Regions from separate parts of the Curtobacterium sp. PhB136 genome, predicted to be linked through region 1. Evidence: predicted binding sites of a transcription regulator. Region 1 holds the regulator's gene; the other holds the start of a gene.
The links. Region 1 encodes HrcA, which represses chaperone genes, less so after heat shock. Its sites were predicted from a motif close to TTNGCACTCGNNNNNNNCGAGTGCNAA; they were not measured.
Positions count from the first base shown of each region.

Region 2: a site for HrcA is predicted at 2,734-2,760, ahead of groES (co-chaperone GroES). Genes of this name have one in related genera too.

Region 1 covers NZ_SMGH01000007.1:183,755-188,572, forward strand. Annotated here, with positions in the region: gene EDF27_RS12900 (16S rRNA (uracil(1498)-N(3))-methyltransferase) at 1-706, opposite strand, end outside; gene dnaJ (molecular chaperone DnaJ) at 706-1,818, opposite strand; gene hrcA (heat-inducible transcriptional repressor HrcA) at 1,917-2,939, opposite strand; gene EDF27_RS12915 (DUF4870 domain-containing protein) at 3,047-3,454, shown strand; gene hemW (radical SAM family heme chaperone HemW) at 3,465-4,697, opposite strand; gene EDF27_RS12925 (HAD family hydrolase) at 4,726-4,818, shown strand, end outside.
Region 2 covers NZ_SMGH01000004.1:1,076,038-1,080,855, reverse strand. Annotated here, with positions in the region: gene EDF27_RS05260 (ABC transporter substrate-binding protein) at 1-1,202, shown strand, start outside; gene rarD (EamA family transporter RarD) at 1,328-2,269, opposite strand; gene groES (co-chaperone GroES) at 2,344-2,640, opposite strand; gene EDF27_RS05245 (class I SAM-dependent methyltransferase) at 2,788-3,981, shown strand; gene EDF27_RS05240 (DUF4190 domain-containing protein) at 3,974-4,609, opposite strand; gene tsaD (tRNA (adenosine(37)-N6)-threonylcarbamoyltransferase complex transferase subunit TsaD) at 4,677-4,818, opposite strand, start outside.

The sequences.
Region 1 (4,818 bases):
TGTCGCCGAGCCGCACCCGGACGGCGCCGGCGGCGGTGAGGCGGTCGAACTCGGAGCCGTCGATCCCGCCTTCCGGGCCGACGACCAGGACGATCTCGGTGGCGTCGGACGGCGGTTCCCAGGTCGCGAGCCGCACCGTGGCGGTCGGGTCCAGCACGACCAACGCGACCCGAGCCTCCAGGCCGGAATCGCCGGCACCGCCGGCACCGCCGGAACCGACCCCGGCAGCCAACGCCGCCGTCGTCACCGGCGCCGACACGGACGGCACCCGCGACCGGATCGCCTGCTTCGCGGCTTCCTGCGCGATGGCCGCCCACCGGGCCTGCCCCTTCGCGACCTTCGCGCCCTCCCACCGGGAGACGCTCCGCGCGGCCGACCACGGGACGACGTGGTCGACACCGATCTCGGTCGCCGCCTGCACCGCCATCTCGTCGCGGCCGCCCTTCGCGAGCGCCTGCACGAGCGTCAACGACGGGACCGGCGCTGGTGACGTGGTCAGCGACGACACGGTCAGCACCAGGGCGTCACGGTCGAGCGACGCCACCGAGCCGAGGGCGACGGTCCCCCGGCCGTCCGAGAGCCGCAGCGTCTCGCCGACCCGGACCCGCGCGACGGTCACGGCGTGCCGCCCCTCTGGTCCGTCGAGCGCGACGGACGCGCCGACCCTCACGCCGTCGAGCGAGTCCACCAGGTAGAGCGATGCCATCAGAAGTTGAAGAAGCGGTCGCGGAGCTTGCCGAACATGCCCTGCTGGAACTTCGCGAGCTGGGGCGGCGCCGCCTTGTGCGACTTCGCGAGCTGCTCGACGAGCTGGCGTTCCTTGTGCGAGAGCTTCGTCGGGGTGACGACCTGCACGCCGACCCGGAGGTCGCCGCGGCCGTTCCCGCGGAGCTTCGTGACGCCGCGGTCCTTGAGGACGAGGACGTCGGCGCTCTGCACACCGGGGCGGAGCTCGAGCTCGACCGGGCCGTCGAGGCCGTCGATCGTGGTCTTCGTGCCGAGGACCGCGTCGGTCATCGACACCTCGAGCGTGGCGAGGAGGTCGTCCCCGTCACGGCTGAAGACGTCGTGGTGGCGCACGCGGATCTCGAGGTAGAGGTCACCGGAGGGGCCGCCGGCGGGGCCGACCTCACCCTGGCCGGGCATCTGCAGGCGGAGTCCGGAGTCGACGCCGGCCGGGACGTCCACGGGGATGGTCCGGCGTGCGCGCACGCGGCCCTGGCCCTGGCAGGTGGGGCACGGGTTCGGGATGACGGTGCCGTGTCCGCGGCAGGTGCCGCACGGCGCGCTCGTCACGACGTTGCCGAGGAGCGAGCGGACCTGGCGCTGGATGTGGCCGGTACCGCCGCAGATGTCGCAGGTGCGCGGGCTCGTGCCGGGCGCGCAGCAGGAGCCGCCGCACGTCTCGCAGAGCACCGCGGTGTCCACCTCGACGTCCTTGTGGGTGCCGAACACGACCTCGTCGAGGTCGACGTCGATGCGGAGCAGGGCGTCCTGCCCGCGCTCGGCGCGGCTGCGCGGACCGTTGCCACGGCCGCCACCGCCCCCGCCGCCGAAGAAGGCGTCGAAGATGTCGCTGAAGCCGCCGGCGCCGCCGCCGAACGGGTTGTCGGCCTGGGGGCCGGCGTCGTACCGACGACGCTGCTCGGGGTCGCTCAGCACGTCGTACGCGTGCGTCACGTCCTTGAAGCGCTCGGCGGCGTCCGGGCTCGGGTTCACGTCCGGGTGCAGTTCGCGGGCGAGGCGGCGGTACGCCTTCTTGATGTCGGCGTCGGCCGCGTCGCGCGGGACACCGAGGACGTCGTAGTGGTCTGCCACGTGTTCCTCAGGTAGGTTTCGTCGGTCTTGCTGGTGGATCGGTCTGGAGGCCCGGGTCGGCTCGCGCGCTCAGCGCGCGTCCCCGGGGTGGTCGGTCGTCAATTCTCTCCGAGCAGTCTGGACAGGTACCGCGCGACCGCGCGGACCGCGGCCATGTTGGAGCCGTAGTCCATCCGGGTGGGGCCGAGGACGCCGAGCCGGGCGACCTCGCCGCCCGCCGCGACGTACCCGCCGGCGACGATGCTCGTCGCGTCGAGGCCGTACTCGGCGTTCTCGACGCCGATCCGTGCGGTCACGGAGACGTCGTCGAGCTGCATCTCCCCGAACAACCGGAGCAGGGTCACTTGTTCCTCGATCGCTTCGAGGACCGGGAACAGGCCGCCGGAGAAGTCCTGTTCGCTCTTCGCGAGGTTCGCGGCGCCGGCCATCAGCAGCCGGTCCTGGCGGTTGGCGGCGACCTGCTCGATGAGGGTCGCGACGACCACGCCGGCGAGGGTCTGGGACTCCGGCCGGATCTGCGCGGGGATCGCCCGGAGTGCCGTCGGGACGTCGTGGAGCAGGAGCCCGACGGACGAACCGTTGACGACGGAGCGGAGTTCGACGAGCGCGGTCTCGTCGAGGGTGACGTCCGTCTCGACGACGCGTTGCTCGACCCGGGCGGTGTCGGTGATGAGCACCACCATCAGGCGGGTGTCCCCGAGCCGGACGAGTTCGACGTGCTGCACCCGGGCGCGCACCATCGACGGGTACTGCACGAGGGCGACCTGGTTCGTCAGCTGACTGAGCAGGCGAACCGTGCGGCTGAGGACGTCGTCGAGGTCGTTCGACGCGCCGAGGAAGGTCTCGATGGCCTGGCGCTGGGCACTGGTCAGCGGGCGCGCGGCGGCGAGGTGGTCGACGAAGAGGCGGTACCCCTTGTCCGTGGGCACCCGACCGGAGGAGGTGTGCGGGGCGATGATGAGCTGCTCGTCCTCGAGCAGGGCCATGTCGTTGCGGATCGTGGCCGCGCTGACGCCGAACGCGTGGCGCTCCACGATCGACTTCGAGCCGACGGGTTCGCGGGAGGCGACGTAGTCGCGCACGATGGCCTTGAGGACCTCGAGGGACCGTTCACTGACCACCAGGACCCCTTCCGCTCGCGCTGGCACTCGGACGTGACGAGTGCTGATCCTACGCCCGACCACCGACGTCCCGACACTTTGCGCACCGGTGTCGATACGCTCTCGGCATGAGCTACGGACAGCCGCCGAACGGACCCCAGGGCTACGGACAGCAGCCCGGCGGTCAGCAGTACCAGCCACCCCAGCCGATGACCCCCGAGGACCAGCGCCTCTGGTCGACGCTCACGCACATCGGCGGGATCTTCTTCAACTTCATCGCCCCGCTCGTCGCGTACCTGCTGTTCCGCGACCGCGGCGGCTTCGTCCGCGAGCACACCCGCGTCGCGCTGAACTTCCACATCACGATGGCCATCGCGTACGCCGTCGGGGTCGTCACGGTCTGGCTCGGCATCGGCCTGCTGATCCTCTTCGCTGTCTGGGTCGTGACGATCATCTTCGGCATCATGGCCGCCGTCGCCGCGAACCAGGGCCGGTTCTACCGCTACCCGCTCTCGATCGAGTTCATCAAGAACTGAGCACGAGCACCTAGTCGAGCAGCTCCCGCACCACCGCGTCCGCGAGCAGCCGGCCCTGCAGCGTGAGGTCGAGGCGACCCGGCGTGCCGGGCGTCCCCAGGGCGCTCCGCCCGTCGACGAGACCGCGTGCGATGAGCCCGGCGACCCGGCCACGGGCCTCCTGTCGGATCTCGTCCGTCCGCAGCTCCCCACGGACCCGCGCCGCCAGGAGCAGCCGCTCCACGTACCGGGTCTCCGCGTCGATGGTCTCCCGACCCGCGGCCGGCGACTCGTCGGCGAGCACCCGGTTCGCGTACGCGGCCGGGTGCTTGACGTTCCACCACCGGGTGCCGGCGACGCTCGAGTGCGCGCCGGGGCCGACGCCCCACCAGTCGTGGCCCTTCCAGTAGGACAGGTTGTGCCGGCTGACGTGCTCGTCGCCGCGGGCCCAGTTCGAGACCTCGTACCAGCCGTACCCGGCGTCGCCGAGGACCTGGTCCGCGAGCTCGTACATGTCCGCGGCGAGGTCGTCGTCGGGCGCCGGCAGCTCCCCGCGCGAGACGGCGCGGCCCATTGCCGTGCCGTCCTCCACGATGAGCGAGTACGCGGACACGTGGTCGGGCTCGCAGGCGATCGCGGCGTCGAGCGAGGTGCGCCAGTCGTCCAGGGACTCCCCCGGCGTGGAGTAGATCAGGTCGAGCGAGACGTCGAGCCCCTGCTGCTTCGCGAGGTCGACGACGTCCGGCACCCGGAGCGGGTCGTGGGTGCGGTCGAGCGTCGCGAGCACGTGCGGGACCGCGGACTGCATGCCGTAGCTCATCCGCGTGAAGCCCGCGCGCCGCAGGGTCGCGATGGACTCCGCGTCGACGGAGTCCGGGTTCGCCTCGGTGGTGACCTCGGCCCCGGGGAGGATCCCCCACGTGTCGTCGATCGCCCTGAGGATCATTGCCAGGTCGCTCGCGGGGAGCATCGTCGGGGTGCCGCCGCCGAAGAACACGGTGGACACCGGACGTCGCGGCACGCCGGAGCGGTCCAGGACCGAAGCGGCCCAGGCGATCTCGCGGACGGCGTGTCCGGCGTAGTCGTCGCGGCGGACACCGCGGAGCTCGGACGCGGTGTACGTGTTGAAGTCGCAGTAGCCGCAGCGCACCCGGCAGAAGGGCACGTGCACGTAGACGCCGAAGGGCACGTCGCCCGATCCGGCGCCGGGGGTGATCAGACCGTCCGCGGGTGCCGGGTCAGCGATCGGGAGGGCACTCGGCATGGAGTCCATTGTCCGCCATGATGGAGTCATGGAGCACCACCCCGTCCCGACCACGGTGCTGTGGGACATCGACGGCACCCTCGTCCGGAACGCCACATCGCCCGGCAACCTGTACCACCTC
Region 2 (4,818 bases), on a different contig from region 1:
CGGCGGCCAGCTGCCAGGCCCCGTCGTCGCCCGGCACCGACGCGCTGAAGATCGGCACGATCCTGCCCCTCACGGGCTCGCTCGCCTACCTGAACCCGCCGGCCGAGGCCGGTGTGGGCCTCGCGGTCGACGACATCAACGCGGCCGGCGGTGTGCTCGACAAGGACGTCTCCATCGACCCGCAGACGGACTCCGGCGACAGCACGGACATGACGGTCTCGAGCTCGGCGGCGTCCAAGCTCGTGAACGCGAAGGTCCCGGTCGCGATCGGCGCGGAGTCCTCGTCCGTGACGCTCAACGTCATCGACCAGCTCACCAGCAACTGCATCGTGGAGATCTCCCCCGCGAACACCGCGTCCGACCTCTCGGGCTACTCGTCGTACTACTACCGGACCGCTCCGCCGGACTCGGTGCAGGGTTCGGCGCTCGGCCAGCTCGTCACGGGTGACGGCAACGCCAAGGTCGCGTTCCTCGTCTTCAACGACACGTACGGCACGGGTCTCCGCAACTCCGTCCAGGAGGCCGTCGAGTCCTCCGGTGGCCAGGTCGTCTACGGCGGCAAGGGCAAGGGCCAGGAGTTCCCGCCCGGACAGACCACGTTCTCGTCCGAGGTCACGGCGGCCCTCGCCGCCAAGCCCGACGCGATCGTCGTGCTGGCGTTCGACGAGACGAAGTCGATCATCCCCGAGCTCGTCTCGCAGGGCTGGGACATGTCGAAGGTCTACATGTCGGACGGCAACACCGCCGACTACTCGAAGGACTTCGACAAGGGCACCCTGAACGGTGCGCAGGGCACGATCCCCGGCGCCTCGCCGAAGGACGACCTGAAGCAGCGTCTCGCCGCCTACTACAAGAAGTCGTCGGGCAAGGACCTCGCCGACTACTCGTACGCGGCTGAGTCCTACGACGCCACCACCCTCGCCGCACTCGCTGCGGTGAAGGGCAAGGGCACCGACTCCGGCACGATCCAGGCCAACATGGACAAGGTGTCCGGGGCCGACGGTGGCACCGAGTGCTCGACGTTCAAGGACTGCAAGGCCCTGCTGGACGACGGCAAGGACATCCACTACACGGGCCCGTCGGGCATCGGTCCGTTCGACTCGAACAACGACCCGTCGAGCGCCTACATCGGCATCTACAAGTTCGACGGCGACAACAAGCCGGTGTACCAGAGCGCCATCCAGGGCTCGGTCAAGAAGTAGCACCGCAACGAAAGCGACAGTCCCCGGGAGGGTTCCTCCCGGGGACTGTCGCTTTCCGCGATCGGTCGCGTCCGGCCCGGCAGCTGGTCGCCACCACGGCGGACGGGAGGCTCGGTTCGGCCCCGTCAGGCCGCCACGGCTGGCACCGCGGTGCGGCGGGCGCGGCGCGCAGCCACGAACGAGTCCGTGGACAGGATCAGCAGCGCGATCCACACGATGCCGAACCCGATCCACCGCGAGGTCGACATCGCCTCGTGCTGGATCGTCACCCCCACGATCAGCTGCATCACCGGCGTCAGGTACTGGGTCAGCCCGAGCGTGGACAGCGAGAGGCGCCGCGCCGACGACGCGAAGAGGAGCAGCGGCACCGCCGTCGCCGGGCCCGCGCCGATCATGATGAGCGCGTGCACCCAGCCCTGGTTGCCGAAGGTGATGCCGCCGCCGATGCCGGTCACGCCGAGCACCACGAGCGTGACGACGGCGACGGGGGTCAGCCACATCGTCTCGATCGTCAGCCCGGACAGCGCGTCGACGGTCCCGCCGACGCGCTTCTTCACGAGCCCGTACAGCCCGAACGAGAACGCCAGCGCGAGGGAGATCCACGGCATCTGCCCGTAGCCGACCGCGATGACGACGACCGCGACGATGCTGATGCCGACGGCGGTCCACTGCGCCGGGCGCAGCCGTTCCCGGAGGAGCACGACGCCGAGCGCGATCGTGACGAGCGGGTTGATGAAGTACCCGAGCGCTGCCTCGACGGTGTGGCCCGTCGTCGTCGCGATGACGTACACGGTCCAGTTCACGACGATGAGCACCGCGGCGATCGCCATCACGCCCATCACCCGGCGCTGGGCGATGAGGGAGCGCGTGCGCAGCCACGACCGCGTGACCAGGATGGCGACCAGGCAGAACCCCAGCCCGAAGACGATCCGCCACGCGACGATCTCGAACGCTCCCGCCGGCGCCATCGCGACGAACAGCAGCGGCATCAGCCCCCAGAGCCCGTACGCGACGATCGCCTGCACGACGCCGACCGATGCCTCGCTCCGAACCGCCCGCTCTGTCACGGACCAATGCTACGGAAACGGCGAACGCCCCGGCAGCACGAGGCTGCCGAGGCGTTCGACGGGTGGAGCAGGTGTCAGTGCTCGATGACCGCGAGGACGTCGCGAGCGGAGAGGACCAGCAGGTCCTCGCCCGAGTACTTGACCTCGGTGCCGCCGTACTTCGAGTAGATGACCTTGTCGCCGACGGCGACGTCGAGCGGGACGCGGTTGCCGTTGTCGTCGATGCGACCCGGGCCCACGGCCACGACCTCGCCCTCCTGCGGCTTCTCCTTCGCGGTGTCCGGGATGACGAGACCGGAAGCAGTGGTCTGCTCCGCCTCGACCTGACGGATGACGATGCGATCTTCGAGCGGCTTGATGGTGACGGCCACGGTGACCTCTTCTTTCTCGGTACTGACTCGGTACAGATGAAAACCGGTTGGCACTACGCACACGAGAGTGCCAGGTCCAACTGTAGGGGGCCTCTGGCACTCGGTCAATCCGAGTGCCAGTCCTCCTGGTGATGACAGGATCGTCTCATGGACGCCACCGAACTCGCTCAGCTCCTGACCCCGGACGGGATGGCGCTCCTCGACCGGACGCCGGCGGTCTCCGACGACGGCGAGATCGTCCGCGTCGTCTCCCGCCTCCGGGCCGAGGGACACGATCCCCGACTCGTCGCCGCGGTGCTCACGCAGGCGAAGCTCCGACAGAAGGCCCGCGGCAAGTTCGGCGACTTCGCGAGCCGGATGCTGTTCACCGAGGCGGGGCTCGAGCAGGCGACGCGGCTCTCCGTCGCCGCCCAGCACGCCGGGCGGTTCGCCGCGGCCGGGCTGCACCGGGTGGCCGACCTCGGCTGCGGGATCGGCGGTGACGCACTCGCGATGGCTGCGCTCGACCTCGACGTCACCGCGGTCGACCAGGACGAGGTGACGGCGGCGGTGGCGACGCACAACCTCGCACCGTGGCCGGACGCCCATGTCCTGCTCGGTGACGCGGCGACGTTCGACGTGTCGAGCGTCGACGGGGTCTGGATGGACCCGGCACGACGGACCGCCGGGCACACCAACACCCGTCGGCTCGCCGACCCGGACGACTGGTCGCCCTCGCTCGACACCGTCTTCGCCGCCGCCACCACGACCCCGACCGGCGTGAAGCTCGGACCGGGCATCGACCGCGACCTCATCCCGGACACCGCCGAGGCGCAGTGGACCTCCGTCGACCGGGAGGTCGTGGAGCTCGCACTCTGGTTCGGCCCGCTCGCCCGACCCGGCATCCGGCGCGCCGCGACCGTCATCGGCGCACACGGCATCGCCGAGCTGACCGGGGCGGAGGACGCCGAGGACGTCGAGGTCGGCCCGGTCGGCGAGTACCTCCACGAACCCGACGGCGCGGTCATCCGCGCGCGGCTCATCGGCGACCTGGCCCGGTCGATGGACGGCCGGATGCTCTCCGAGGGGATCGCCTACGTGACGTCGGACAGCCCGGTGACGAACCCGTTCGCGCAGACCTTCCGGGTGCTCGACACGATGCCGCTCGACGTCAAGCAGCTCGCCGCACGACTGGCCGCGGACGGGGTCGGCACCGTCGAGATCAAGAAGCGCGGCGTCGACGTCGACCCGGCGCAGTTCCGGAAGCGTCTGCGACTGCGCGGCGGTTCACGCCGGATGACGCTCGTCCTCACCCGCGTGGCGGGACGGCACACCGCGCTGCTGTGCGAGCGCCTCAGCTGACGAAGGCGCCGGAGTCCGAGCCGTAGTCGGTGCCGTAGTCCGAGTAGCCACCGGAGTGGCCGATCGCGAAGACCACCAGGGCGATCCAGAGGATCCAGATGCCGGTCATCACCCAGCCGGCGATGATGCCGGTCAGCGCGAGTCCGCGGCCCTGCTCGCCGCTCTGCCGGATCTTGCCGAGCGCCACGTGCCCGAGGATCGCGCCGGCGGGGCCGAGCAGGATCGCGATGAAGAAGAACGGGACCGCGCCGAGGCCGAAGACGATCGACAGGATCGCGAGGATGTTCGTCTTCGGGCGCTGCGCGTACGGCTGGTACCCGGTGTTGGCGTAGGCGCTGCCGGGGGCGGCGTACGGGTTCTGCTGCGCGTACGGGTTCTGCTGGGCGTACGGGTTCTGCGGCTGCTGCGCGTACGGGTTCTGCTGCTGGCCGGGCTGCGCATACGGGTTCTGCGGCTGCTGGCCGGGCTGCGCGTACGGGTTCTGCGGCTGCTGACCGTACGGGTCCTGCTGCTGACCGGGCTGCGCGTACGGGTTCTGAGGAGCGCCGTACTGCGGCGGCTGCGGTGCGCTGTACGGGTTCTGCGGCTGCTGCTCGTCCGGCTTCGGCCGCTCGTTCTGATCGGACACGGTGCACCCCTCCCGACGGCCCGTGCGGCCGTCCGTTCGATCCTCCCACACCGGCGGGGACCGGACCTCAGACCTGGACGGTGGTGACGGGGAGCGTCGAGTCCGCGGCGATCCCGAGGTCGCTCGGCGCGTGCCCCTCGGCGACGAGCCGGGCACCGACCGCCGCGATCATCGCGCCGTTGTCGGTGCAGAGGTCGAGCGGGGGGATC